2 regions of the Rothia sp. HMSC069D01 genome follow, and region 2 is predicted to be linked to the other one. Evidence: riboswitches for the same ligand, from Rfam matches in the RefSeq annotation. Region 2 holds a riboswitch; the other holds the start of a gene.

Region 1 (14,644 bases), on a different contig from region 2:
CTTCGCCATGGCGGCTGGCCTGGGCGTGAACGCGCTGCTCGCCTCCACCATTGCCACCACCCCGAACCTGACCTGGGCAGACATCATGGGCCTGGTCGTTCTTGCCGGTCTGATCATGACCGTTCTGGTGCTGACCGGCTTCCGCACCGCGGTGTTTGAAGCGGTCCCCGAGTCGCTCAAGACCGCGATTGTGGTCGGTATCGGCTTCTTCATTTCCTTCATCGGTCTGGTCGACTCCGGCATTATCCGCCGCATGCCTGACGCAGCTGGCACCACCGTTCCGGTGAGCCTCGGCGCGGGCGGTCACCTGCTCGGCTGGCCCACCCTCGTCTTCCTGTTCGGCCTGTTCCTCACCATTGCGCTGTTCATCCGCAACGTGAAGGGCGCAATCCTGTGGGGTGTGCTCGCTTCCACCGCGCTGTCCCTGATTCTGGAGGCGGTTGTCCCCTCCGGTTCCGTGAAGGAGGCGGCGACCGGCTGGTCCCTGAACGTGCCTTCCCTGGCGGACATGGAGTTCACCACCCCGAACTTCTCCCTCATCGGTTCCGCTGACCTGTTCGGCGCGTTCACCCACATCGGTCCGCTGGCCGCATCGCTGCTGGTGTTCACCATTCTGCTGTCCGTGTTCTTTGACGCGATGGGCGTTTCGGTTGGCCTTGCCGCCGAGGCTGGCACCATGAAGGACGGCAAGGTTGAGGACATTGACAAGGTCCTGCTCGTGGACGCTTTCGGTTCCGTTGTCGGTGGTGGCGCGTCCGGTTCGGCGAACCAGATTTTCGTGGAATCCGCTACCGGTATTGGTGCGGGTGCACGCACCGGCTTTGCGAACATTGTGACCGGTGTGCTGTTCCTGCTGGCGATTTTCATTTCGCCGCTGGTCACCATCGTTCCTTTCGAGGCGGTTGCTCCGGCGCTGGTCGTGGTCGGCTTCCTGATGATTCGCCAGGCCGTGAATATTGACTGGACCGATTGGGGTCTGGGTATTCCGGCGTTCTTGACCATTATTTTCATGCCGCTGTCGTACTCGATTGCGAACGGTATTGGTGCCGGCTTCGTGGCGTACACTTTCATTCGCCTGGTGCAGGGCCGCGGTAAGGACGTGCACTGGCTGATGTACCTGGTGTCTGCGGTGTTCGTGATCTACTTCGGTATGGGCATCATTAACGGCTGGACTAGCTAAGTCCAACAGTCCCGATAGTTAGCCTCGTTGAGAGGCGTCAACAAAGAATGGCAGAATCGTTCCGGTTTCGGAATGATTCTGCCATTTCTTCTATGCCCACACTCTGCACGTATGAGAGGCAGGGAAAGTTACGAGATTTAGCGGACGTCTCCATCCACATAGAGCCAGGTGCCGCCCACCTTCTCAAAGCGCGACAGCTCATGCATGCTGCCCTTCACCCGCTCCTCCGCAGGGACACCCGGCACCGAACGGTAATACGCAACGAACTCCACCGTACCGGACGCATCAAACGGGCCACCCGAAGCACCCAGAATATCCAGGCGATACCAGCGGATATCATCCTCCAACTCCAAGGTAGCCGGGCGAGTACTCGGATGCCAGCTCGCCAGCAGGTACGCCGCATCCCCGGTCGCAAACGCGGTAAAACGCGAGCGCATCAGCTGCTCCGGCGCGGGAGCAGTCAGCGTGCCGGAGGCGGCAAACTCGCCCAGGAACCTGCCGCAGCAGGTGCCGTACACCTCGCCGCTCGAGCAGGGGCAGCGGTCATCATGGTTAAGTTCAATCATGCCAACCAGTATAAAGAAAGCGCCGCGTCAAGAAGGTGCCCTGTATCAAGAAAGCGACGGCGGCACAGCGCAAAGAAACGCCCGCCCTGCCGGGGATACAAATCCTCCAGCAGAACGGGCGTTCTTGTTTTCAATCGTTAAGTTTGAGCGAACCTACACGGCACGCTTCAGCGGCAACGCTTATTCAGCGATCGCGCGAGCCGGGGTGTCAGCAGCCGAAGGCTTACCCACGTATGCGCCGCGGTACTTAGCAGCCGGGTGGGAGTCAGCAACCTTGGTGTGGCCCTTACCGAAGATGTTCTCACGCAGGGTGTTGCCCTCGTACTCGGTGCGGTAGCGGCCGCGCTTCTGCAGCTCGGGAACAACGTACTCGATGAAGTCCTCGAAGGAACCCGGGGAGACGTGGTACGCCAGGTTGATGCCGTCCAGGCCACCCTCGTCGATCCAGCGCTCAAGCTCGTCAGCAACCTGAACCGGGTCACCAACAATGACATCGCCCATGCCGCCGAGGGTGGTGTGCTCAGCGATGGCCTTGCGGGTCCACTTCTTGTCCTTCGCCTGCAGGGTGAAGGGGGTCAGGAAGGACTGAATCGACTCGGTCTGCACGTAGTTCAGAACCTCGTCCTCGTCGAACTGGGACAGGTCAACACCGGACCAGCCGCCGATGATAGCCTGTGCAGAGTCGAGGTTGATGTACTTCTTGTACTCCTCGTACTTTGCCTTTGCCTTCTCCTCGGTCTCATCCACGATGACGGAGAGCATTGCGAGGATCTTGACGTCGTCGCGGCTACGGCCCTGCTCCTCTGCAGCGGCGCGAATACGGTCGGTCACAACGCGGGTCAGGTCCGGGCGCAGGGCGCTGATGAACACAGCCTCAGCGTGCTTGCCGGAGAACTGCTGGCCGCGGCTGGATGCGCCAGCCTGGAAGATCACGGGGGTGCGCTGCGGGCTCGGCTCAGTCAGGGAGATGCCGGGCACGGAGAAGTACTTGCCCTTGTGGCCAATCGGGTGGACCTTGGAGGGGTCAGCGTACACGCCGCGCTCGCGGTCCTTGACTACTGCGCCGTCTTCCCAGGAGCCTTCCCACAGCTTGTAGCAGACGTCCAGGAACTCGTCGGCGATCTCGTAGCGCTCGTCGTGCGGAATCTGGGTGGGCAGACCCTGGTTCTCAGCAGCCGAAGGCAGGTAAGAAGTCACAACGTTGAAGCCGACGCGGCCCTCAGTGAGGTGGTCGAGGGAGGCGTAGCGGCGAGCCAGGGTGTAGGGCTGCTCGAAAGTAGCGGCAGCAGTCACACCGAAGCCGAGGTGCTCGGTCACTGCAGCCATTGCAGAAATCTGGGTTGCGGGGTCATTCACGGGAACCTGAGCGGCACCCTCAATGGCGGGAGCGGCAGAGTTCTTGTACACGTCGTAGATGCCGACCACGTCAGCGATGAACACGGCGTCGAACAGGCCGCGCTCAAGGGTCTTAGCCAGGTCAGTCCAGTACTTGATGGTGTTGTACTCGGTTGCGCGGGAGCGCGGGTGACGCCAGAGGTCGAAGCTCTGGTGACCGATGCAGGTCATCTCGAATGCGTTAACTACGATGCGCTTCTTCTGCTCAGCCATCGATTTTCCTTTCGCGAATGATCGGGGACGATCGGGTTTGTACCCTGCACCCCGCGCGCCGCCTCCTGATGCCTTCTGCGTTCGGTGGTGGCCTTCGTGCAGGTGGCGCGTTCGCGCCGTACTTGCCTCTTTCCGTTGAGGCCAGATCATCATCTGGGGCACCCCGCTACGGGAGAGGGTTGCCGCCCGGCTAGCCAGAGCTTAGCGCCGGGACTCATGATCTCGTGGTTTGAGTGTACGGGGCGCGCGGGAGGGAGGTCACGTTTGTGACGAAAAAATCTTTTTGTGACGTAGAACCGAAATATTTCGTGATAAATGCGAAATATACGGTCATAGAAATTCATACGCGCCCGCAGGGTTGATTGAGGCACACCACAGCCCATAGGGTGGGAGAAGCAAACCATCCAGAGCGACTGAGAGACCTGGCTCCACGACGTCGCAGCAACCGGCACGGATTCTTCCGCCCCCGGTGCTAACGCCAGGAACGATGGAAGTGACATGACACTCAACAGTGCAGTAACTGACGTACCCACCAGTGAAAAGAACGGCCGCCGTGCCGTATCCACCGCCGCCGTCCCCTTGAGCTTTGAAGACGTCGGACAATCTTTCCCCGTGCCCGGCGGAACCCACGAAGTTCTTCGCGGAGTCTCCTTCACCGCAGCCCCCGGCGAGATTATCTCCGTCATCGGCTCCTCCGGATGCGGCAAATCCACCCTCCTGCGTGCAGCGGCAGGCCTGAACCGCATCACCGCAGGTACCGTGCGTATCGGCGAGAAGGCAGTGACCGGCCTCGACCCCCGCGTAGCTATCGGCTTTCAGGAACCGCGCCTGCTCCCCTGGCGCACCGTCGCCGACAACGTGGCGCTCGGACTGCCGCAGGGCACCAAAAAATCTGAAGGCGCAGCATCCGTAGCGAGCCTGCTCGACCTGGTCGGCCTGGGCGAATACGCAACCCACCGTCCCAAGGAAATTTCAGGCGGTATGGCTCAGCGCGTGTCCCTGGCACGAGCGCTCGCACGCAACCCCGGCGTGCTGCTGCTCGACGAGCCCTTCGGTGCTCTGGATGCGCTGACCCGCATCAACATGCAGGATTTGCTGTTGGACGTGCACCGTCAAGACCCGACCACGATTCTGCTGGTCACCCACGATGTGGAAGAGGCGCTGTACCTCTCTGACCGGGTGATTGTCCTCGGTAAGGACACCCCGGAGGCGCCCGCCACCATCCAGCGCATCGTGACCGTTGACCGTTCTCACCCGCGTGACCGCGCCGATGCAGAGATCACGGCGCTGCGTAGCGAACTGTTGGCTGAGCTCGGCGTGGAAGATAACGCCTAAAGCCGCCACGAAACGCATTTCTTACACATCACATCATCATCTTCAGAAGCGAAAAGATTTCATCATGACTTACTCCCCGTCTCGCCGTACCGCCCTCAAGTCCCTTGCCGCAGCCGCCGCTTTTGCTACTCTGCTCAGCGCCTGCGCCGGTGAAGGGTCCGGTTCCGCTAACGCCTCCGGTGCTGCCGGTGGTGGCGACCAGAACACCGTGACCATTGACTACGCGACCTACAACCCGCTGTCCCTGATTATCCGCAAGAAGGGTTGGCTTGAGACTGCCCTCGCCGCGGAGGGTAAGAAGGTTGAGTGGGTCAAGTCGGCCGGTTCGAACAAGGCGAATGAGGCGCTGCGTAGCGGCAATATTGATGTCGGCTCGACCGCCGGTTCGGCGGCGCTGCTGGCACGTGCTAATGGCTCTCCCATCAAGGTCATTAGCCTCTACTCGCAGCCGGAGTGGTCGGCTCTGGTGACCCGCAAGGATTCGGGCATCACTAAGGTTGCGGATTTGAAGGGTAAGACCGTTGCCGTGACCAAGGGTACCGACCCGTACTTCCTGCTGCTGCAGGCACTCAAGCAGGAGGGTATCTCTGCTTCGGACCTGACCATTCAGAACCTGCAGCACGCTGACGGCCGCACCGCCCTGGATAACGGTCAGGTCAACGCGTGGAGCGGCCTGGACCCGATCATGGCTGCCGCCGAGGTGGAAAGCGGCGACGTGCTCTTCTACCGCAACCTGAACTTCAACACCTACGGCTTCCTGAACGCCACCGAGAAGTTCATTCAGTCCAACCCGACCGCCGCACAGACCATCGTGGACGTGTACGAGTACGCTCGCGCCTGGGCTAAGAAGAACCCCGAAGAGGCTGTGAAGATTGTCGAGGAGGAGTCCGGCATTAAGCACGAGACCGCCCAGGTCGTCATGGAGCGCACCCACCTGGATATCGACCCGGTTCCGGGCGCTAAGCAGGTTGAGGTTCTCAAGGGTGTCGGCCCGATCCTGGTGGAGTCCGGCGACGTTCCCTCCCAGTCCGACGTGGACAAGGCACTGAACAGCATTGTGGACGACCAGTTCGCAAAGAAGGCTGACAGCGCAGCCGTTGAGAAGATCGCAAAGGTGGTTGAGAAGTAATGACCGCCGCAACGATTACCGCCGCCTCCAGCGCTCGCGCTGAGCGTGCCGAGAAGCGTGTCTCTTCCGTGAAGCTGCCGTCGAACCCGTTCGCCGGTAAGCAGTACCTGGGCCTGATTCTTCCCCTGGCGCTGATTGCCCTCTGGTACATCCTGAGCACCAACGGCGTGTTCACCCAGGTTCAGTTGCCCTCCCCCGACCGTGTGGTCAATGCCGGTATTGAGCTGGCGCAGCGCGGCGAGTTGGGCCGCCACGTGGCGATTTCTACTCAGCGTGTGCTGATTGGTTTCGGTATTGGTGCCGTACTCGGCCTGGTGCTGGGTGCGCTGATTGGCTTGTCTGCACCGGTGCGTCTGATTGCCGCACCGACCATTGGTGCGCTGCGTGCCGTGCCCTCCCTGGCGTGGGTTCCGCTGCTTCTGCTGTGGATTGGTATTGGTGAGAATTCCAAGGTGACCCTGGTTGCTATTGGTGCGTTCTTCCCGGTGTACACCACGGTTTCTGCGGCTCTGGCGCACGTTGACCCGAAGCTCGTGGAGGCGGCACGCGCCTTCGGCCTGAAGGGTCTGCGCCTGTTCACCACGGTTCAGCTTCCCGCGGTTCTGCCGTCGGTTGTTTCGGGTCTGCGTCTGGCGCTGGCTCAGGCGTGGCTGTTCCTGGTCGCCGCTGAGCTGCTGGGTGCATCCATGGGTCTGGGTTACCTGCTGACCGACTCGCAGAACAACGGCCGCACCGACCGCCTGCTGCTGGCTATTGTGGCGCTGGCGGTGCTCGGTAAGATTACCGACGCGCTGGTGGGCGTGTTCGAGCGCTGGGTGAAGGCGAAGTACCCCAGCAACTAACGCCACCAGCAACTAGCACCACAGCTAAACGTAACACTCAGCACGCGCTGAGTTTTAGGAGAGATGTCCGCCGCGTGGCTGCTCCCCAAAGGTGAGCTAATCATCGCTACGCGCCGGAGAAAGAAGTCGGCGGGGAAACCTGTCGCCTACTGAATGATGATGATGAATCCCGCCCCGCGCCCCACAGCAGTGAGCGCGGGGCGGGGTCTTTAAATATGTCGTTATATTACGAACTGGTACTCACCATTCCGAATATGACGGTCCCCTTTGCGTCCACCCCCTCGAGCGCGCTTTACTAAGAAGGCAAACCATCCAGAGCGACCGAGAGACCTGGCTCCGTGACGTCGCAGCAACCCCCTCGCCAACGCACACACAGACCCCACGGTCACACAGACAGCGGCGCGGCGAGCAAGGGTGCTAATGCCAGCAACCGATGGGAGAATAATGGGACTGCCCACCCCCTACTCGTTCACCGACCCGCTGAACCCCACTCCGAACCCCGCGCTCGAATCTGACGAGGCACGCGTCGAGTTCTGGGAGAAGCAGGCGCAGCGCCTCACCTGGGCTGAGCCCTGGCACACCGCGCACCGCTTCGAGAAGCCGAAGTCCCTCGGCTTCGATGAGGACGGCATCGAACAGTTCACGATTCCCGAAATTAAGTGGTTCGAGGGCGGTAAGCTGAACGTCGCCTACAACTGCGTAGACCGCCACGTGGAGGCAGGCCGCGGCGACAAGGTAGCCCTCTACTTCGAGGGTGAGCCCGGCGACCGTGAGGTCATCACCTACTCCGAACTGCAGCGCCGCATCGCGAAAGCAGCAAACGGCCTGCTGTCCCTGGGCGTGCGCAAGGGTGACCGTGTGGTCATCTACCTGCCCGTCATCCCCGAAACCATTATTTTCACCCTCGCCTGCGCGCGTATTGGCGCGATCCACTCCCTCGTCTTCGGTGGTTTCTCCGCCGAGGCGCTGAAGTTCCGTGTGGAAGACACCGGCGCGAAGGTTCTCATCACCACCGATGGCCAGAACCGCCGCGGCAAGGTCGTTCCCGTGAAGGTCAACGCCGACGAAGCATGCTCCGGTGAGAACAATATTGAGCACGTAATCGTGGTGGACCGCACCAGCGCCTCCGACCCGGTAGCGCACGCCGCTGTGCCGTGGACTGAGGGCCGCGACGTCTGGTACCACGACCTGGTGGACGACCAGCCGGACACCCACGCCTACGAACTGCACGACGCAGAAGATCCGCTGTTCATTATTTACACCTCCGGCACGACCGGTAAGCCCAAGGGCCTGGTGCACACCATGGCTGGATACCTGGTGCAGACCGCGTACACCCACGCGCTGCTCTACGATCTGCTGCCGGATTACGTGGACGAGAACGGCGTGTTGCGCCCCGACGAGCTGTCGGCTGTTAATGACCCGGAAAAGGTTGAGTCCACCGTTCACTGGTGCACCGCTGACCTCGCTTGGGTGACCGCACACACCTACGAAATTTACGGCCCGCTGGTCAACGGCGTGTCCGAGGTGATTTACGAGGGTACCCCGAACACCCCGCACTACGGTCGCCACTTCGAGGTCATCGAACGCTACGGCGTGACCAACTACTACACCGCGCCGACCCTGATTCGTTCCCTCATGGGTGCGTTCCCGAACGGCCCGGAGCCCGGCAAGTACGACTTCTCGACCGTGCGTCTGCTCGGCTCGGTGGGCGAGTCCATTAACCCGGAGGCGTGGCGTTGGCTGCGTCAGCACGTGGGCGGCGGCACCGCGGCGTTCATCGACACCTGGTGGCAGTCGGAGACCGGCTCGACCGTGTGCTCCCCGCGCCCGCACGACCCCGCGTTCGCACCCGAGGGCACCTACCCGGAGGGTACCCCGCACTGCACTCCCCTGCCCGGTTGCGCTACCCGCGCTGTTCCCGGCGTGTCCACCCGCGTGGTGGATGAGCACGGCGACCCGGTCGAGCCCGGTAAGCAGGGCTTCATCGTGGTCGATAAGATTGGCCCCTCGATGGCTCGTACCGTGTGGCAGAACCCGCAGCGTTTCCTGGATTCTTATTGGCGTCACTACGGCGAGCGCGGCTGGTTCCTGGCCGGCGACGGCGCGAAGGAAGACGAAGAGGGTAACGTGTACATCCTCGGCCGTATTGATGACGTGATTAACATTTCGGGTCACCGCCTGTCCACGATTGAGATTGAGTCGGCTCTGGTGACTCACCCGGCTGTGGTTGAGGCTGGTGTCTGCCCCGTGGAGGATGAGCTGACCGGTCACCAGGCGGTCGCTTACGTGACGCTCACCGATGAGGGTAAGGGCCTGACTGAGGATGAGCTGAAGGCGGCGCTGACCGCACACGTGCGTGAGCACATTGGCCCGATTGCTAAGCCGAAGGACGTTGTGGCGGTTGCCGATATCCCGAAGACCCGTTCGGGTAAGATTACTCGCCGTCTGCTCGGTGAGCTGTACCAGGGCCGTTCTTTGGGTGATGTTTCTTCGCTGCAGAATGAGGAGGCGCTGGGCCACATTGCGCAGGTGCTGGTGGATACCGGCCGCGTGAGCGAGGCTGTCTAGGCTCTGTTGCTGAGCTGAGCACTGTGCCGAGCTGCACGCTGCGCTGAGCTGAAAGCTACATAGAGTAAAGGTGCGGATACCGAATGATGATTCGGTATCCGCACCTTTTGCTATGCCATTTTACTGAGCTGACAAGGCTCTCTGTTGGCGTTGCGCCACCTATTCAGCCTACTTAATCAGGCCCAGCGAACGAGCGTGTTCGGCGGTAATACCGCTCGGCTCAATGTGCTCGGGGCCCTTGTCCTTCTCGGGGTGCTCGGTCGCCTGGAAGCGGATCATCTTCACATCGTTTGCGGCACCCAGGTTCGTGATCATGCCGTCACCGTTCAGGTCCACGGACACCGGCTCGGTGTCGATTTTGCCGTTGCCGTTGAAGTCAATCGGCTGGTTGGCGGGCTTGCCCTTGTACAGGAAGCCAGCCGCGCGGGGACCGAAGCCACGCGCCTCGTACAGCTTCGCCTCGTTGAGCATGCGGTATTCGGCGGTGGAGTAGCCGAAGTAGCGGCTACCGTCAGCCATGGGCACGCCGGTGAGGGTGTACTGGTAGTTCATGACGCTGTAGTAGTTGGGCTTGTAGTTGATTTCGTCCCAGCCGCCGTGGCTCAGTGCGAGGTTGTGGCCGAGCTCGTGCACGAACACTGCCACGCGGATGTTGCTGCTTGCCTCGCCCCAGAAGGTCGGGCCGACGGTGACCATAAAGTTACGACCGCCAAAGTTAGCGATACCGGAGGAGTAGCTGTTGTCGTAGTAGTCGCCCCAGATCATGTAGTGGAAGGTGCCTTCGCGGGCGGGGTTGAACTTACCTTCGGTTGCCTTGATTCGGTGGAGCGCCTTGAATTCGCTGTCGAGTGCCTGGTAGCTGATTTCGTTGCCGCCGCCCAGGTTGTACTTGGCGCTGCGGGCGCTACCGGCGTCCAGGTGGATGTTCACGCCGGTAGTGCCGTCGGGGTTGCGCAGGGGCAGGTCGGCATAAATCTTGGTGATGCGGTCCAGTTCGTCTTCGCTGGGCAACAGGCCTGCCATGTAGTCCATCTCGACGAAGATGTCCTTGTGGTTGGGGTCTGCGCCCATTGCGGGGAAGTCGACGTCGATTTTGCCGTCGCCGTCGGCGTCGTAGCCCTTCAGTTCCCAGGTATTGGGGATGCCGTCGCCGTCGATGTCGGGGCTGTAGGCGTTTGCTGCGGGGGCTGCGATAGTGCCCAGGCAGAGCACTGCGAGGGAGGCAAGCGTGACGCGTGCGCTCTTCAGAAATGCCATGTTGTGTTCCTTAAGTGTGTGGTGACCGGTGGTGTTTCTGTGGAGTTTTCCGGGAGGGCGTTCTCCACGGTTTCCATGATGCTCCCATTTCACCCGTTAGGTGAGCTGGGTGCCGCAATGTACATACATTGAAGTAAAAGTTGAGATAATTTTGAAGATGAGCTGAATTACATTAGAGTATCAGTAATTCAAATCACATGCATCACCACATTTTTCACAACAAGAGAGATCCCATGACTTCTTCCTCGAACACCACTAACGGTCTGAACCGCCGCGCACTCATCAAGGGTGCCGCATGGAGCACCCCCGTCATCGCAACCGCCGCAGCGGTACCCGCCTACGCGGCATCCACCGACGCGCAGGAAACCCCGACCCTGAAGTTCGGTGTCTTCACCCAGGCGTTCAACTCGAACCCCTCCAACGACTTTGATACCCGCTACGGTCTGGACTCCTACACCGTGCAGGTTCCCAACATCAGCGCAACCTCCACCACCCCGCAGAGCCGCGGCGGCGGCACCTTCACCCCCGGAGGTAGCGTCGGTGCCGGCCTGTACGGTGGCGCGGGTCTGTGGATTTCCGCACCCATCAACTCCAAGGGCGAGTTCCAGGGCAGCTCCTGGCTGTACCCTCAGGCGCATCTGCAGGTGACCTTCGAGTTCACTTTCCCCACCGCCGAGGATGTCACCGACCCGCTGCTGTGGGATGTCGATAACGACGTTGAGATCCCGGCACTCGCCAAGAGTGCGGGCGGCGCAAAGACCAACAACCCCGCCGTGGCGGCGTTCAACGGCATCGCATACACTGCGAAGTTCTACGAGCCGGTCATCGAGGACAACGTCTGGACCGGCGTGCTGGATATCCGCACCTCCGACTACCTGGAAGCCACCGCGAAGGACGGCGTGAGCTACGCGCAGGTGCTGGCTTCGCTGGTTCCGGTGTACTTTACCAAGGTGACCTCCAGCTACACCCTGACCACCACCGCTCAGATCACCAGCGGTAGCGTCGCAATGCAGCTGACCGAGGGTGGCGAGTACACCTTCAAGGATCTGGCTGGTTTGCGCGCTTCGGCGACCATCACCCGCTAAAGTACCGAGCATAAACAAGGGGGCCCGGCATCCATAACGGATGCCGGGCCCCTCGCCGTGTTTAAGGCTTGGACTATCGGGCACCGCCGGTAGCTGCTAGAGGCTAGTCCTTCGCGGGAACCAGACCCTCAGCTGGTAGCAATAGTTCATGACGCTCAGGTAGTTCGGCTTGTCGTTCACGTCATCGGTGCCGCCGGGCAATAAAAACCTAGCACTTCATCATAACGCCGTCTTGAGCCCCGCACGAGAATTCTCATCATGCGGTACTGTTTGAGCGCATCAGCACAGGGAATGCGGGTATCTGTCGTTCTCGGGAAGCATAAGAAAAACCATAGACGTTGCGGCACAGCAAGCCTATTCTGGATATACAAGTATTTTTCAACATACAGGAGGATACGATGGCTAACGTTACGATCATTGGCGGGCACGGCAAGGTTGCTCTTCTGGCCGAGCCGCTGCTGGTGGAGCGCGGGCATGCGGTCAATGCGCTTATTCGCAGGCCGGAGCAGTCAGAGGATATTGTCACGCGCGGGGCGAACCCTGTGGTCGCTGACATTACCGCGTTGAGCACCGAGGAGATGGCGAAGCTCTTCAAGGATTTACATACAGAAGTGCTGGTGTGGTCCGCGGGTGCGGGCGGTGTAGGTGGCCCCGAACGCACCTATGCGATTGACCGTGACGCTGCGATCCGGTCGATGGATGCGGCGCGGCTGGCCGGTATTAAACGGTACGTGATGGTATCGTACCTGGGCGCGGGTTCCGGGCACAGCATCGACCCTGATGACAGTTTTTACGCCTACGCCGAGTCGAAGACGATCGCCGATGAGCACCTGCGCGGCTCGGGGCTGGATTACACGATTCTGGGGCCGGGGACGCTCACCCTTGAGGAGGCAGGCGGCATTACTCTGGGGATTGAGCCCGCCCACACGCCCGGCGCCGAATCTAATACTCCGCGGGCCACCGTTGCCCAGGTGCTGGCGGCGGTTCTTGAGGACCCGTCCACGGTTGGGAAGGCGCTCCCGTTTATTGGCGGGCCCACCCCGATAGCTCAGGCTCTCGCATCGGCGCCTAACAGCAATAAGCTGCGCTAGGGTTTGCCGGATGCACCCGCCCCGGCTGAGTGCGGACGCGTCCCGAGCCTCTTCACGGGTTTGGGGCGTGTTTTTCTCTCACGCAAGGTTGGTGCCGCATCGCTCAGTATCCTAAAGTACCATGTATTTTTAGAGCAACTGCAAGAGGTTCCCGTGGGATTCTTCGATCTCTTCGCCGACAAAACCCCGGACGAGCCCGCCGAGGCGTAGCTTACCAGGACATTTCTGGTCTGACTGCTTCGGCGACCATTACCCGCTAAGGGGCATGAGCCGCTAAGACAGCGAATTTAAAACACCAGGGGCCCGGCATCCATATTGGATGCCGGGCCCCTTTGCTTTCGGGCTCAGCCTATCGGCTGCCGCCGAGGTAAATTGTCGCAAAAAGTAGTTCCCAAAAAAAGAGAACTGTATTACAATGTATATATAGTCTTTAGGAACGAGGTACCAACTATGGAAAACCTAGTAATTTCAGTCTTTAACACCGAAAGCGAAGCTTATCAGTCCTTTGCAGATTTGAAGGCTTTCCGCCAAACTCAGACGACCAAGGTTGCTCAAATCGCCCTGGTCAAAAATGAAAACGGTCATATCGTTGAAAAAGAACGCTATGATTTTGAAGATTCAACGACGGATGCAACCCTAAAAGGTGGCTTGCTCGGTGCAGTTATCGGGCTTTTGGGTGGTCCTATCGGCGTCTTGTTTGGTTATGGTATTGGTAGCCTCAATGGTTTGGTTGCTGGTGCTACCGTTGATACGGCAGAAGCTGGCCTGATTGACGTTGTTTCTCAAAAATTGACTAACGGTGAAACAGCCGTTGTTGCCTTGGTGCAAGAAGACAACGAAGCAGTCATCGATGCTTACTTCACCAAGTACGACACCCAAATCGTGCGTTGGGATGTAGCAACCGTCGTAGCCGAAATCGAAGCAGCTCTGCAAGTCCAAGAAGACCTCTACAACCAGGCGCGTGCACAGATGAAGGCTGAACGTAAAGCCGAACGCAAGGCTAAGCTTGAAGAATTCAAGGCGAATGTCAAAGCAAAGTTTGACAAATTGAAAGCGTAAGCACCCAAGCATCTCATAAAAAATAGGCTATCTACTTCTGGTAGATAGCCTATTTTTTTAAAAACTAGATTTTAGAAAGAGGAAGTGAGGATTTTGGCTCAAGATCTTGAACAAATCAAGGAAGACAATGGCAAAAATACCAAACTCAAGGTGGGGATTTTAGCCATCTCTCTTTCTCCAGGTGGATGTTGATGCCGGTGGTGCCGTTCGGGTTGCGGAGGGGAAGCTGGGCGAAGGATTCGGTGATGCGGTCGAGCTCTTCTTCGCTAGCGAGCAGGCCCGGCATGTAATCCATCTCCACGAAGATGTCCTTCTACAGCGGGTTATTGCGCTCTCACGAGGTTTCAACACCTCAGGGCAACAATAACCCGCTTCATCATACACAGAGTGCATATAGATTTTCTCCGGTATAGCACCATATCTCAGGTTATGCACCGCTTATGCCGTAAAAGCGCTCTGATAAGCCTTCTACTTGGTGGTCTCCACCCCAGCGTTCTGCGCGGCAGCCTTCGCCTCGGAGGTCTTCTTGGAGGCATAGAACAGGCACACGACCGCGCCCACCGCCGCGGCAACCAGGGGCAGCATCATGGAATCAGCCATTGCCGCCGCGTAGGGTTCACGCAGGACCTGCGGAAGCACGCCTCCAGCAGCGCTGCCGTGAGAGCTACCGCCCGCTGCGGCAGCCGGACCCAACGCGGACAGGTGCGAGGTAATCGCAGAAGCCATAATCGTCGTAATCGCAGCCGAACCCAGCACCGACGCCATCTGGCGGGTCTCGTTGTACACGCCCGAACCGGCACCGGCACGCTGCGGCGGCAGGTTACGGGTCGCAGACACCGACAGCGGACCCCAAATGCAGGAGTTCGCCGCACCCAGAATAATCATCGGACCAACCATCAGCCACAGGTTGCCTTCCGCAACCAT
Region 2 (14,644 bases):
ACCAACATTTGCCAACATGTTGTATTTACTCTCAGAAGAAGCACCCTTATACGTTATGCTCCCCTGGGCAATTGGTGTAATTCCAAGAATTGCATTTATTAGCGTTGTTTTTCCCGCGCCCGAGGCACCAACTACTGCAATCATTTGATTATTCATCAGCTCAAGATTAATATCTTTAAGCGCAAAAGACGACGCGCCCTCATACTGAACGAATACATCTTTGCATATAATTTTTGAAATATTTTCACGGTTAGGGTTAGAAGTTTTTATCTCAGAAGCATGGTCGTAAGTATCAGAGTCGCATACCCTTCGGAATTGCTGAACAGATAATGCTCCATTAATAATCTGGCCGAATGAATATCCCACCTCTTGGGTCGCGTTAACACAGGCGATGATGCCAATCAGCGATCCGGCCACATACGATATATCGGCGCCTGAATCCACAAGGAAGTACAGGGACGCAAAGAGTAAGACAGAGCAGAGTAGCCCTGCAACTATGGAGATGATTCCTCTAACACTTTCAAGGCTCAATTCCCTACCGGCTGCCCGGCGTCGCCAGGACGCTACGCGTTGCGAGAAAAATCGGGAGGCTCTCATGAGGTGAAGTTCTTGGGCGCGACTTTGAGCTATCAGATTGTCTAGATAGTAGTTCTCTACCCGATAGTCCTCGTACATTAGGGTGTATATAGCGTAATCACGTTTAGCGAGGATTACCATTGCAATAGATAGGGGTAGTGAACACAGTGCCGCAAAAATTGCTGCCACCATGCTGACGTTTGCAATATTAAAACAGAGGAGGAAAACCATCGCAAAGGAACTCACCAGTGTCATAACTGACATGGTGTGAACCTGCAATTCCTGTTTCGATATTGCCTCTCTTGCAGCACGTATATCTTCCTGTGATTTTGTGCTACCTATATCAGACAACGGAAATGTAGATAACCTGTTATTTAACATGCGGTGAACCCGATAGTTCATCTTTGATTTGAGGATAAGCATGTTACTTCTTACCCAGCGTTGAGCAATGATATTAATTCCAACGACAAGGGCAAGAGCAACAATATAAATCCATGCTGTGCCACCATTTGAACCGCTCAAGGCTGATACTGTATTACCGATCAGCAGGGACTGGCTCAGGGGAATGCAGGCTATGACGGCTAGCGATAGGGCGACGCTCACTAGGGTCCCAGGACAGGTTTTCCAGGCTAGGCGGAAAGACCAGAGTATAGAAGAAAATAGATTTTTCATTCTCACCACGCTCACAAAGTCATATTGAACTCATCTTTGGGTCCTGAAACTCCTCGATGAGCGGACATTGAAACACTACCCGTGCCTCATTAGTTATTAGTTACCCTACCTCTCACTGAAAGATAAAACACACATATTCGCGCGTGTCCAAGAATATTAAGCAGACATATCTACGATAGTGCCGGGCACCCAAGAGCCAGCCAACACCTCCATCCGCAATACTCCCCAGCCCCCTTCGTCATAGTCAGTCATATTAAGTTCATATTTCGCCTCAATGTCATGTCCAGAAATATTAGGACATCAACCGCCGCATCCCTTGCGCACCCTCGGAGGCAGTGGGTAGAGTGAAAGTGTTATCTATCAAGAGCGACCGAGAGATCTGGCTCGTCGACGTCGCAGCAACCTCGCCAGTATCCCCCACCGTCACGGTGCAGGGTACGGACAAGGTGCTCCCGCCAGAACCGATAGAGAAGAATACCCTTCGGCACCCCTTGATGAGTCGTACTCGCAAACCGGTACAGCGCATCCTGCAGAAGAATTCGCGCACCCTCACGGTGCGTATCTATCGGGTGAACACGAAGGATGGTTATGGCTACAGTTCACCCGGCTCTTTCTTTTGAGCTATTCCCTCCGCGCTCACAGGCGAGCTGTGAGTCGCTGCTCCGCACCATTGCGGAGCTTGAGGGCACCAACCCCGACTACGTGTCGGTCACCTACGCCGGTGACGCTAAGCGCCGCCAGAAGACCCTGGCGCTGCTCGACCACCTGGTGCATGAAACCTCCCTCACCCCGCTGGCTCACCTGATTTGTGCTGGCCATTCGGTGCATGAGCTGGAGCGTGCGGTCCGCCTGATTCTGGGTCTGGGCGTGCGCGGTTTCCTGGCTCTTCGCGGTGATATTCAGGAAGGTCAGGTTTCTGAGCTTCCTTTCGCCCGCTACCTGGTGGAACTCATTCGCCGCGTGGAGCGTGAAGATTTTGCCCACCTGGCAGCTGGCAAGGTGTCGATTGGTGTGGCGGCATACCCGCAGAAGCACCCCGAGTCCGCATCCCTGCTGCAGGATATTGAGATTCTGCTGTCCAAGCAGCGTGCCGGCGCAGATTTCGCGATTACTCAGGTGTTCTTTGAGGATGAACGCTACAGCGCCCTGGTCGATTCGGCGCACCTGGCGGGCGTAGATATTCCGATTATTCCGGGCATCATGCCGGTAACCTCCCTGAAGCGCCTGCAGAATCTCTGCCAGATGGCGGGCATGGAAGTCCCGACGGACCTCGCCTACGCCCTAGAGACGGCAACCAGTGACGCTGAGCTGCACCGCATCGGTGTTAAGTATGCGTTGAACCAGTGCCGCGCCGTGATGGATGCGGGCGCACCGGGTCTGCACTTCTTCACCTTCAACGAGCATGCGGCGGTTCTGGACGTTCTGGATCAGCTGGATTTGCCGCGGTACAGTAACCGTTTCTCTCAGCCGCTGAGCGAACTGGAATACGCCTAACCCAACCCGTAACGCTCCTTGTCGGATGCGTTCCCATTGTCTCCCCCACAAATATTCCGGGAGTTGTTGAGTTCTCCGTTTCACCACCCACAGTCGGGTGGTAAAACACCGGAACCGACTCCCCTATCTATCCCCAGTAAAGGAAAAAAATATTATGTCGAACACCGCATTCCCCGCCGCAACCATTGTTGGCTACCCCCGCGTGGGCCGCTTCCGCGAGCTGAAGAAGGCTCAGGAGGCTTTCTGGAAGGGCAAGGCAACCCTGCAGGAGCTGCAGGACACCGCCGCTGACGTGCAGCGCACCTACTTCGAGCGCGTGACCGCTGCCGGCCTGAAGGCTGATAACTACTCGATTCCGGCAACCTTCTCCTACTACGACCAGGTGCTCGACGTTGTTCGCCTGTTCACCCTGGTTCCCGAGCGTCTGGCTGAGGCTAAGGATGCACGCGGTCTGCTGGATCTGCCCGGCTACTTCGCACTGGCGCGCGGTACCGAGACCCTGCCTCCTCTGGAGATGACTAAATGGTTCGACACCAACTACCACTACCTGGTGCCTGAGATCGGTGCCGGCACCGAGATTAAGCTGAACCTTGAGGCTATTGACGAGCAGCTCGAGGTCGCAAAGCAGGCTGGCGTGAAGGTCCGCCCGCAGATTGTTGGCCCGCTGACCCTGCTGCTGGGCGCTAAGGCCGAGCAGGGTTCCGCTGAAGACTTCGCACCCATCGACCGTCTGGATGAGTTCGTTGTAGCGTACGCTCAGGTGCTGGAGCAGCTGGCTGAGCGCGGTGTTGAGTGGGTTCAGCTGGACGAGCCGGGCCTGACCGTGGACCGTGCCGACAACGCGAAGGTTGCCGAGCTGGCCGAGCGCACCTACCGTACCCTGGCTGCCGCCGAGAAGCGCCCGCAGATTCTGGTGACCAGCCCCTACGGTTCCCTGCGTGAGAACCTGCCGGCTCTGCTGGGTACCGGCATTGAGGCTCTGCACCTTGACCTGGTGCACGGCGTGTACTCGAAGGCTGAGCTGGAGTCCGTTTCTGCCGCCGGCGTGCACCTGGTTGCCGGTGTTGTGAACGGCCGTAACGTGTGGCGTGCCGATGTTCGCGCGGCTCTGAAGACTCTGGAGGCGCTGCCCGGCGCATCCGAGGGTGCCGTGTCGGTGTCCTCCTCGACCTCCCTGCAGCACGTGCCGCACGACCTGGCTCTGGAAGACCCCGCCGAGGTTCCCGTGGACGGCCTGGCATTCGCCGACCAGAAGGTTGCCGAGATCGCCCTGCTGGCTCGTGGCCTGGCCGAGGGTGAGGCTGCTGTTGAGCCGGAGCTGAAGGCTGCTGACGAGGCGCTGGCTCGCTTCGCCGCCGACCCGCGCAAGCACAACGACGAGATTCGTGCCCGCGCCGCAGCTGTAACCGCCGAGGACTTCGACCGTCCGACCATTGACGTTCGCCGCGCGGCTCAGGCTGACCTGAACCTGCCGAAGCTGCCGACCACCACCATCGGTTCCTTCCCGCAGACTGCTGAGATTCGCCGCCGCCGTGCGGAGGCTCGTGCGGGCAAGATTTCCGCCGAGGAGCTGAACGGCTTCCTGCGTGACGAGATTGCCTCGGTCATCAAGCTGCAGGAGGAGCTGGGCCTGGACGTGCTGGTTCACGGTGAGGCCGAGCGTAACGACATGGTTCAGTACTTCGCCGAGAACTTCGACGGCTTCGCAACCACCCGCCACGGTTGGGTTCAGTCCTACGGTTCGCGTTGCACCCGCCCCTCGATCCTGTTCGGTGACGTGAAGCGTCACGGCGAGGGTCTGCGCGGTGAGGCATTCACCGTGCCGTGGAGCTCCCACGCACAGTCACTGAGCGACAAGCCCGTCAAGGGCATGCTCACCGGCCCCGTGACGATTCTGGCGTGGTCCTTCGTGCGTGACGACCAGCCGCGCCGCGAGACCGCTAACCAGGTGGCTCTGGCTCTTGCCGACGAGATTGCCGACCTGGAGCAGGCGGGCATCCGCATCATTCAGGTGGACGAGCCGGCTCTGCGTGAGCTGCTGCCCCTGCGCCGCGATGAGCAGCCGCAGTACCTGGACTGGTCGGTGAACTCCTTCCGCCTGGCAACCAGCGCGGTGAAGGATTCCACTCAGATTCACACCCACCTGTGCTACTCGGAGTTCAACGAGATTATCGACTCGATTAACGCTCTGAACGCAGACGTCACCAGTATTGAGGCGGCTCGTTCGCACATGGAGCTGCTGGCTGACATTCCGGAGAGCTTCGTTTCCGGTCTGGGCCCGGGCGTGTGGGACATCCACTCCCCGCGTGTTCCTTCGCAGGAGGAGATTGAGTCCCTGCTGAAGGCTGCGATTGGTTACGGCACCATTGCTGACCTGTGGGTGAACCCTGACTGCGGCCTGAAGACTCGTGATTACGAGGAGACCAAGCAGTCTCTGCGTCACCTGGTGGACGCCACCAAGGCGATTCGCGCATCCCTCTAGGAGGCGCCTCTTGGTTCCGCTGCCTGCTGCGGGTTGACCGGATGATGGTTTGCTCGCGGTGACCTGCGGCAGGTGGCGGCTGTTCGGCTTCGAGCCGGTATGCGTACCGGCTGTATGCCGAACTTTTGGGGATAGATAACGGGCCCGCCCGCACGGATTCTTCTGCACCGTGCGGGCGGGTTTTCTGTGCCGTTTTGGGTGCTGATTTAGCGGTGTTGAGGTGGTTTTTATTTGAACTTAGGGTATAAATTACTCTAAATTTAAGTGTGGTCTGACCAAAACACATACTTACTCAATGGGAAAGTATTTATATTCATTGACTAACCTGCGGCAATGTTGCCCAGTAGCTAGATATGCATCACACATTCTTTGAACTTCCCCGAATTTACGGGGTAAAAACACATTTTAAAGAATAAACGTTCTGAATATCCGTTCACCTTAACAAGCAAGACTATGCACATATGCCCATCGGATTAGCATTTTTATAAGAATTCGTTTTTAGAATTCCAGCATGACTACTACCACTTCATCAAAGAAGAAGAAGGGTTCTGTACCCCGCTGGCTCGCTATTCCGGCACCCAAGCCCCAGCTCAGCGAAGCAGAAGTTAATGCGAAGTACCCACGCATGCGCCTGCAGGTCTTCATGGGTATCTTCATCGGTTACGCGACCTTCTACCTGATTCGTAACAACGTCCCGCTGGTCACCCCGATTCTGACCAAGGAACTTGGCTTCAGCAACGCAGCAATTGGTGCACTGTCCACGGCACTGCTGCTGGCTTACGGCTTCAGCAAGTTCTTGACCGCAATGATTTCCGACCGCTCGAACGCGCGTCTGTTCCTGCCCATCGGCCTGGTGCTCTCGGGTATTGCAAACATTCTGCTGGCACTGACCGGCTACATGGGTGAAGGCGCGGGCGCGGCCGGCTACGGTGCCGCTATCGCCTCCATCATGGCGACCATCATGGTCTTCAACGGCATCTTCCAGGGCATGGGCTGGCCGCCCTCGGGTCGTGTGCTCGTGAACTGGTTCTCCACCAGCGAGCGCGGCGCGAAGGTTTCGTGGTGGAACACCGCCCACAACGTCGGTGGTGCGCTGTCCGGCCTGCTGGTGGCCTGGGGCTTCTCCCTGTTCGGTAAGACCTGGGAGGTTGCATTCTGGTTCCCGGCCGTCATCAGCTTCGTTCTGGCGTTCGTGGCGTGGCTACTGATTCGTGATAACCCCGAGGCTGAGGGTCTGCCCACCGTTGACGTGTACCGCAACGACCCGCACAAGGTTGAGTCCACCGCTGAGGATCGTGCGGAGTCCACTTGGACCACCATCCGTAAGCACGTGCTGACCAACTCGACCATGGTGTACCTGGCGCTGGCAAACGTGTTCGTGTACACCCTGCGTTACGGTGTGCTGGTGTGGGCGCCGAAGTACCTGCACGATGTGCGCCACGCTTCCCTTGAGGGTGGTATTGCGGGCTTCTCGATTCTGGAGCTTGCCGGTATTGGTGGTACCGTCCTGTGCGGTTACGTTTCTGACCGCATGTTCAAGGGTCGCCGCTCCCCCGCGGGTATCCTGTTCCTGATTGCGACCGTTGGCGCGATTCTGCTGTACTGGCTGCCTTCTTCGGATGCGCCGCTGTGGATTGCGTACGTTGCGTTGGCTCTGATTGGTGGCCTGATTTACGGCCCGGTCATGCTGATTGGTCTGCAGGCTATTGACCTATCCCCCTCGCATGTTGCGGGTACCGCTGCGGGCTTCACCGGCCTGTTCGGTTACGCGTTGGGTGCGACCCTGGCTTCTGCCGGTATCGGCATTATTGTTGACCACTGGGGTTGGAGCACCGCGTTCGTCTTCATGATTGTGTGCTCGGGTCTGGCGGTTCTGTTCCTCTGGCTGGTTAACGGTGCTGAGAAGCGTCTGATGGCTGAGCGTGCAGAGAAGCTGGCGGCTCAGGCATAATTGCCCAGTCTTTCGTGTAGGGAAGCCACACGTTTGCTGGTGAGTCACCATATGGTGGCTTGTCGGTAATCGTGTGGCTTCTTACGTTAAGAACCTAGAATGGAACCATGACTACTAACTCTGGAATCACTAAAGAATGGGTGGATGAAACCGTCAAGCCGGGCGACGATTTCTTCCGCCACGTCAACGGTAAGTGGCTTGCTACCCACGAAATCCCGGCGGACCGCCCCAAGGACGGCGGCCTGTACACCCTCCGCGATAACGCAGAGAAGCACGTGCGTGAGCTGGTGGAGAAGATTGCGAAGGAGCAGCCGGAGTCCCGTATTGGCGCGCTCTACAACTCCTTCATGGATGTTGAGAAGATTGAGGCGGACGGCCTGGAGCCACTGCTGAAGGAGATCGCCCCGATTCTAAACTCGGCAACCCCCTCCCACCTGGCTGTGACCTTGGCGCTGCTGTCTCGTGCGGGTCTGCCGCAGCTGTTCGCCTGGTACACCAGCAACGACCCGAAGGACCCGAAGAATTACACGTTCTTCCTGTACCAGTCGGGTCTGGGCCTGCCGGACGAATCCTACTACCGTGAAGAGAAGCACGAGGCTGCATGCGCGGCGTATGTTGAGCATATTGCCCGCATGTTCCAGCTGACCGGTCTGGCTGAGGGCTTCGGTCTCACCCCGGAGCAGGCGGCTCAGCTGGTGTTCACTCACGAGTCTGAGCTGGCTCGCCTGCACTGGAACGTCGTGGAGAACCGCGACGCGGAGGCGACCTACAACCCGTACCAGGCTACCGAGCTGGACGAGAAGTTCCCCGGCTTCCCGTTCTCGCAGTGGCTGCTGGCTCTGGGTGCCGACCCGGAGACCCTGGGTCAGGTTATTGTGGCTCAGCCGTCCTTCTTTGAGGGTGCGGCTAAGCTGTTCACCTCCATCCCGCTGATGAGCTGGAAGCTGTGGGCTGTGTGGACTGTTCTGCGTTCACGTGCGCCGTTCATGTACGACGAACTGGTTCAGGAAAGCTTCAACTTCTACGGCAAGACCCTCTCCGGTACCCAGCAGATTCGTGAGCGCTGGAAGCGCGGCGTGGGCGCTGTCGAGAAGGCTCTGGGCGAAGAGATTGGCCAGGAGTACGTGGCTGTGCATTTCCCGCCTTCGCACAAGGAGAAGATGCTGGTTCTGGTCGGCAACCTCCTGGAGGCGTACCGCGAGTCTATTGAGTCGCTGGACTGGATGACTGAGGCAACCCGCCAGAAGGCGCTGGAGAAGCTGTCGAAGTTCGTCACCAAGATTGGTTACCCCGATAAGTGGCGTGACTTCTCCGCACTGGAGCTGGCGCCCGGTGACCTGTTCGAGAACCTGCGCCGTACCGGTGCGTTTGACGCTGACTGGCTGATTGCCCGTAAGGGTCAGCCGGTGGATAAGTCGGAGTGGCTGATGACTCCGCAGACCGTGAACGCGTACTACATGCCGCCGGCGAATGAGATTGTGTTCCCGGCAGCGATTCTGCAGCCGCCGTACTTCAACCCGGATGCTGACGATGCGGCGAACTACGGCAATATCGGCATGATTATTGGCCACGAGATTGGTCACGGTTTTGACGATCAGGGTTCCCGCTACGACGGTGACGGCAAGCTGGAGAGCTGGTGGACTGAGGAGGATTACGCGAAGTTCAAGGAGCGCACCTCCGCGCTGGTGGAGCAGTACAACGCGTACGTTCCGGTGGGTCTGGACCCGAAGTTCCACGTGAACGGTGAGCTGACTCTGGGCGAGAACATTGGCGACCTAGCTGGCATGTCGATTGCGTTGAAGGCGTACCGTCTGGCTTTGAAGAAGCAGGGCATTGAGTCGCTGGCTGACGCGCCGGTGATTGACGGCATGACCGGTATTCAGCGTTTCTTCTTCTCGAATGCTCGCGGCTGGTGCACGAAGTCCCGCCCGCAGCATGCTGAGGTGATGATTTCGGTGGATCCGCATTCGCCGGATGAGTTCCGTGTGAACGGTGTGGTGCGCAATATTGATGAGTTCTACGAGGCGTTTGGTGTCTCTGAGGGCGATGCACTGTACCTGGCTCCGGAGGAGCGCGTGCGCATCTGGTAGCATCCCGATAAGGGTATATGCTTTATTGCGTATATAAGAAAGGCGCCCGCTTCGTGGGTTTATTCCACGGGGCAGGCACCTTTTTAGTTCTAGAAGCTATACGCTTCTAAGCTGAAGCTTTTAGGAAGCAGAAGCCGAAGCGGTAGCCGATGCAGAAGAAGAGGAAGAAGAATTACGCATACCGGTCAGCTTCCACGCGCCGTTCTCGTACACACCGTGCAGGGTGCGGTCCACCTCTTCCTTACGTTCTGATTCAGAGGGGGCCTCCTGCACGCGTTCCTTGCTTGCAATGAACTCGCCGGGGTCCATGGTCAGGCGGATATCCCAGTTGTAGGTATCACCGTCACGCTCAGGCTGCGGGGTAAGCATGGTGATGGTGACAGCCGGGTCCTGCATCCAAATCTTGCCCTGCTGCAGACCAGCGCCCAGGGAACGTGCGTCAGGTTCGAGGAAGTTCTTCAGCTCGGAGTTATCGAGTGCACATTCACGCAGCGGCTCGGTCTTGCCGGTGCGCATGTAATATTCCATGGCTGCGCCAAAGAACGCGATGGACTGATACAGACCCTCTACGCTGTTCTCGTTGACAACAGCAGGCTTCACGGGCACGGGTGCATTCTTGGACGGCTCGGTGCGAGTTCCAGGCTGGTAGTCAGCAGGCTTGGAGGTGTAGCCCTCCAGGACTGCAACACCGGAGTAGTCGCTACGAACACTCTTGGATGCCGACGCGGAAGCAGATACGCTACCGGATGCAGAAGCAGAGCCACTGGTTGCCTGGGGCTGCGCGCCACATGCTGCGAGGAAGGTTGCGCCACCGGCGGCTACAACCATACCGAGTGCGGATCGGCGGGTTACATTCTTCATTGATTCTCTCTATCTACGGTGGTGGTGCCCGCCTCGTGGTTTCTATCCACGGGGCGGGCGCCTTTCTGTTGTTAGAAGCTATACGCTTCTAGACTGCAGCTTTTAGGAAGCAGAAGCCGATGCAGAAGCGGAAGCCTCAGAGTCAGACTTCATGCCGGTCAGCTTCCACGCACCGTTCTCGTACACACCGCGCAGGGTACGCTCGTTGACGTTCTCACGACCGCTTTCGGGGACCTCCAGAACCTTATCCTTAGATGCCATGAATTCGCCGCGGGTAAGGGTGAAGCGAGCATTCCAGGTGTATGCCTTACCATCGCGGGTGGGCTGTGCGGAGAGCAGGGTGATGGTGACGGTCGGGTCGTGCATCCAGACTTCGCCCTTGACCAGCTTTTCCCCGAGGGTGCCGTCTTCCGGCTCGAGCATCGACTTGAGTTCGCTCTTGTCCATGGCGCTTTCACGCAGGGGCTCGGTCTTACCGGTACGCATGTAGTATTCCATGGCTGCGCCGAAGAACGCGATGGACTGGTACAGGCCCTCCACGCTGTTCTCGTTGGCGACGGCGGGCTTGGTCGGCACGGGCACGTTCTTGGCCGGCTCGGTGCGGGTTGCCAGCTGGTAGTCAGCAGGCTTGGAGGTGTAACCGTCCAGGACAGCAGGACCGGAGTAGTCGGCGCGTGCGTTGTTAACTTCGGCATCCGAGGTAGAAGCGCTACCGGATGCAGATGCAGAGCCGCTGGATGCCTGGGACTGCGAACCGCATGCCGCCAGGAGGGTTGCGCCACCGGCTGCGGCAAACAGGCCGAGTGCGGATCGGCGGGTTACGTTCTTCATTTTTTCTCTCTATCTGTGGTGTGTTTTCCGCACCGTGGTGCGGGTGATGCCTGCGGCATCTAACGGGAAGACGGCACTACACGAATGTAGTGCCGTCTTACAGTATATGTTTATTGGGCTTGGTATTTTTTAGCCGCCGTAATAGTAGTAGTGGCTGTAGGAGCTGCCGTAGTAGTCGCTGATGACGATGCGGGTGCGGCGGCCGTAACGGTCGGAGTAGTAGCGGTTGTAGGGGTTGCGGCGCACGGTGGGGCGGTAGGTGGTTGCCTGCGCGGGGGTGAGCAGTGCGCCGAGGGCGGTTGCTGCGCCTGCGCCTGCGGCGGCGAGTGCTGCGCGGCGGGTGAGGCGTGCGGGCTTCTTGGTGGCCATGGTGTGCCTTTCGGGGTCGGTGTTTCTGTGAAGTGACATGGTGTGTGCACGGCGTGCGGCTGTGCGTTAAACCTTTTTTATTGTAAGCCTCAACGTTAATGTTTTTACGTGCAGAGTACACCTTCTAGTTGAGGGTTAGATCATGCGGGCTAGTCAACGTTTTTCCGGCAGAAAAATTGCGGAAATATTGGTTGAAAACACGCCGGGCACGCACTCAATACGGGCTGAAAACAGCCTAAATTGCGGGCTACATGTCTACTTCGGCGAGACCACTGATTTTGCCGTAGCTGAAGTACCGGAGGGTAGAGCGGCGGTTCGCCCAGGCATCAATCTGGGCAATGTCGTCAGGGTTGCTCATGTCTGGCCAGCGCTCGTTTTCAATCCTGAAGCGGGTCATTGCGAGGAGGGGGTAGCTGCCGAAGACGGGGCAGAATTCTGTGACCAGTTTGCCGGATTTTGTGTAGAAGTGGAGGGAGTCTGCGTATTCGCGGTCGGTGTTGTTGTCGTATGAGACCGAGTCAATCGCGTTGAGCGGGAAGAACACCGTATCGTTGCACGGCTCTCCCCTTTCGATTCCTTCGGGCGAGATTTTAGTGTAGGTACCGGCGCCGTTCCAGAAGAAGAACATAAAAAAGCCGGTCATGCCGAGGCCAATAAAGTCGAATGCGAAGTGGAATCCTACGTCTTCCCCTAGGTGAATGACGAAGACTCCTATCGCAAACGAGAGAATTACTAGGGCATAGGTAGCAATTTCGAAGCGGTTCGTTCGCATGACGTATACAGCTTCGGCGCGTAGCTTCTTTTCGCGGTGTCGGTTGAGTTCGTATGTGACTACGGTGCGGAGGACCTTGTAAATCAGCAGGGAGTCAAGTGCGCCCCATATGAAAATCATGATGGTGTTGACCATGGTCGCTCACCAGCCTTTCTATCTATCGGTGACCGGCAGCCTTCCGGCAGCGATGCGGAGGGTGCGGGTTCGTTCTCAGAGTAGCCGAGGAAATTGGGTGGTTAAGCCCAGATTCGCGTTTTCTGCGGAGTGGTTGCCGAGTCTTCACCGGAGCATTGCGTCGAGTTAACCTCCCGTCCAGATTGGGTGCGATAGGCTAAGGATGTGCCCGCCACCTCACCGGGGCGGGCGTGATTCACCAACCACTACCGCACAAGGACGTACACACCATGAGCGCAGCAGAAGACGGAGCCCTCGCAGGACTTATCGTCGCCCTGATACCGGGTATCCGTATTAAGCTCGGCAAACCCACGCTGAATAAGAGACAGAAAAGGCCCCTTTTCGGATTTCTCTTCTCTTGGAGCGCCACAATCCTTGGGTTCGTCATCTGGCCTATTATTTGGCTGAGCCTGGGATATCCGCGTCCTTCCGGTGACCGAGAGATTGTTAATCAATGGGTTCTGCTGTTTATAGGTGCCTTTGGGCTTGGTCTGCTGGGCGCTCTCCCACTGAACCACTGCTACGCCTTCTACCTTGAGCTACGCGAGGATTGCGTGCGGTGGCGTAACTGGCGGTGGAAGGAACGCACTTTCACCTACCCGTCCATCACGTTTGCCCATGTGGAGAACAACGGCAAGAACGGGTTCTTGCGTATTGGCAGTACTGAGATGGGTAAACGCACTTGTAGTTTTGACCCGTATCAGTTTGATGCGACGATCCTGATGGCGCAGGTGCTTTACCGTGATGATCATGGGCATTGGGCTGAGGAAGACGGACTGGATGTGATGAGCGTGGTGGGGATGTATGGTTCTTCGCGCGATATTTACGCCCAGTTTTATGACTTGTGTAAGACGAAGTATGTGGTGGGTGTGACGAAGAGTGAGCGTCAGCGTCGCCGCCGTAAGGCTGTTCGTAATGAGGCGCGTAGGTTGGAGCGTCAGCAGGCGCGCGAGGCAAAGAAGGCCCCGAATTCTCGTGAGAAATGAGGTGAGTGATGGAATCTCATAACAAATGGTCGGAAAGAATTACAATGCTTTTTCTGACGATGTGCGTTGGGTATATCTTTTTTATTATTCCTATAAATCTACGTGATGACAGTGACGGTTTCACCGCCACCTGCACCGTGACTAAGGCGTACACGCAAGAGCGTCGCGGCACAGACCTTGGTGGCATGACTGATATTGGTTTGAAGGGCGTCTTTGAGACGGAGGAGTGCGGCACCCTCACAATGTTTGAACCCCCTGAGGGGTGGAAGATTCCTGCATATGTCAAGACGGCGCAGCCAGGAAAAAAGTACCTGTTCCATGTTTCAAATCGTTCACCTAAGAAAGATCAAGATTTTGTAACGACCCGCTTTGAAGAAATCAAGGAATAATAGTTCGCAGCTCCAGAACCTGCGGCAAACCCACCAGACAAGACGCTGAAAGTAGGAAAGCAATGCCACCTTGGAAAATGCGTAAAAAATATCCGAATACCTGGAAGCAGGAACATCGATTTGCAATAATTCTTGGTATTACACTCATTGTATTTTATTCATGTCTTCAATTTTTTCTCCATGATGATAGTCACGGATCCTACTCTATCTGCACTATAGAATCTGCCTACACTAAAGAACGAGGTGGGATGCTTGGAAATATGAATGATGTTGCACTCATTGGTGTTTTTGAAACAAAAGAATGCGGAACTATTAAAATGTATGAAGCACCATATGGAAAGAATATTCCAGCGTGCGTTTCCGAAATTCAGCCTGGGAAGAAGTATAAGATGTATAAAACATGGAGCACGAGAAATGATGGTAGAAACTTTGACACTCTTCGCCTTGAAGAAATCAAAGAATAACCAGCTCATGAGCTAAAAATAAAGCCTCGGGTGGTGCGAGTCTTCAACTCGCACCACCCGAGGCTTTCCATGCAACGTCTGCACACTAGTTCGCTTTAGTCCACACCCTCAACAATGCAGGAGGGGCAGAGTCCCCCTCATGGCAGCTCAGGAAATTGGGTGGTCACGCACGGGTCCCGGCCCTCTGGTGAATGGTCGCCCAGTCTTCACCCGAGCATCGCATCGAGTTAACCTTCTGGTCAGATACGGTGCGATAGGCTAAGGATGTGCCCACCACCTCACCGGGGCGGGCATGATTCACCAACCATTACCGCACAAGGACGTACGCACCATGAGCGCAGCTCTTTGAGACGACCCGCTTTGAAGAAATCACAGAATAACAGCCCGCAGCCCAGAAAGAAGATGAAGAGCAGTGAAAAAGAACTCCCCCAGGAAAAAGAACGTTTCAAAGAAAAGGAACACCTCGAAGAAAAATAGTTACCCAGAGGCGAATTACATTACCGAAACTGGGACTCCAAAGAAGATCAACAAAA

Evidence for each region. Region 2 has a riboswitch for S-adenosylmethionine ahead of HMPREF2710_RS02625 (methylenetetrahydrofolate reductase). Riboswitches for the same ligand answer to the same signal wherever they lie in the genome.
Region 1: another riboswitch for S-adenosylmethionine. It lies ahead of HMPREF2710_RS01720 (LLM class flavin-dependent oxidoreductase); the one in region 2 lies ahead of HMPREF2710_RS02625 (methylenetetrahydrofolate reductase).

What each region holds. Positions count from the first base shown of each region.
Region 1 is NZ_KV800082.1:66,538-81,181, forward strand. It holds gene HMPREF2710_RS01710 (NCS2 family permease) at 1-1,180, shown strand, start outside; gene HMPREF2710_RS01715 (YchJ family protein) at 1,318-1,746, opposite strand; gene HMPREF2710_RS01720 (LLM class flavin-dependent oxidoreductase) at 1,927-3,354, opposite strand; SAM riboswitch class IV at 3,468-3,576, opposite strand; SAM riboswitch class I at 3,752-3,848, shown strand; gene HMPREF2710_RS01725 (ABC transporter ATP-binding protein) at 3,853-4,689, shown strand; gene HMPREF2710_RS01730 (aliphatic sulfonate ABC transporter substrate-binding protein) at 4,754-5,818, shown strand; gene HMPREF2710_RS01735 (ABC transporter permease) at 5,818-6,660, shown strand; gene HMPREF2710_RS01740 (AMP-binding protein) at 7,105-9,228, shown strand; gene HMPREF2710_RS01745 (C4-dicarboxylate ABC transporter substrate-binding protein) at 9,397-10,485, opposite strand; gene HMPREF2710_RS01750 (transcriptional initiation protein Tat) at 10,719-11,570, shown strand; gene HMPREF2710_RS01755 (SDR family oxidoreductase) at 11,969-12,661, shown strand; gene HMPREF2710_RS01760 (DUF1269 domain-containing protein) at 13,112-13,720, shown strand; partial or broken gene HMPREF2710_RS01765 (C4-dicarboxylate ABC transporter substrate-binding protein) at 13,896-14,033, opposite strand; gene HMPREF2710_RS01770 (DHA2 family efflux MFS transporter permease subunit) at 14,189-14,644, opposite strand, start outside.
Region 2 is NZ_KV800091.1:30-14,673, forward strand. It holds partial or broken gene HMPREF2710_RS02620 (ATP-binding cassette domain-containing protein) at 1-1,179, opposite strand, end outside; SAM riboswitch class I at 1,603-1,719, shown strand; gene HMPREF2710_RS02625 (methylenetetrahydrofolate reductase) at 1,837-2,742, shown strand; gene metE (5-methyltetrahydropteroyltriglutamate--homocysteine S-methyltransferase) at 2,897-5,224, shown strand; gene HMPREF2710_RS02635 (MFS transporter) at 5,736-7,175, shown strand; gene HMPREF2710_RS02640 (M13 family metallopeptidase) at 7,283-9,265, shown strand; gene HMPREF2710_RS02645 (DUF6318 family protein) at 9,386-10,126, opposite strand; gene HMPREF2710_RS02650 (DUF6318 family protein) at 10,229-10,957, opposite strand; gene HMPREF2710_RS02655 (transcriptional initiation protein Tat) at 11,087-11,326, opposite strand; gene HMPREF2710_RS02660 (ATP pyrophosphatase) at 11,574-12,233, opposite strand; gene HMPREF2710_RS02665 (ECF transporter S component) at 12,503-13,258, shown strand; gene HMPREF2710_RS02670 (hypothetical protein) at 13,303-13,647, shown strand; gene HMPREF2710_RS09485 (hypothetical protein) at 13,908-14,111, shown strand; gene HMPREF2710_RS02680 (hypothetical protein) at 14,524-14,644, shown strand, end outside.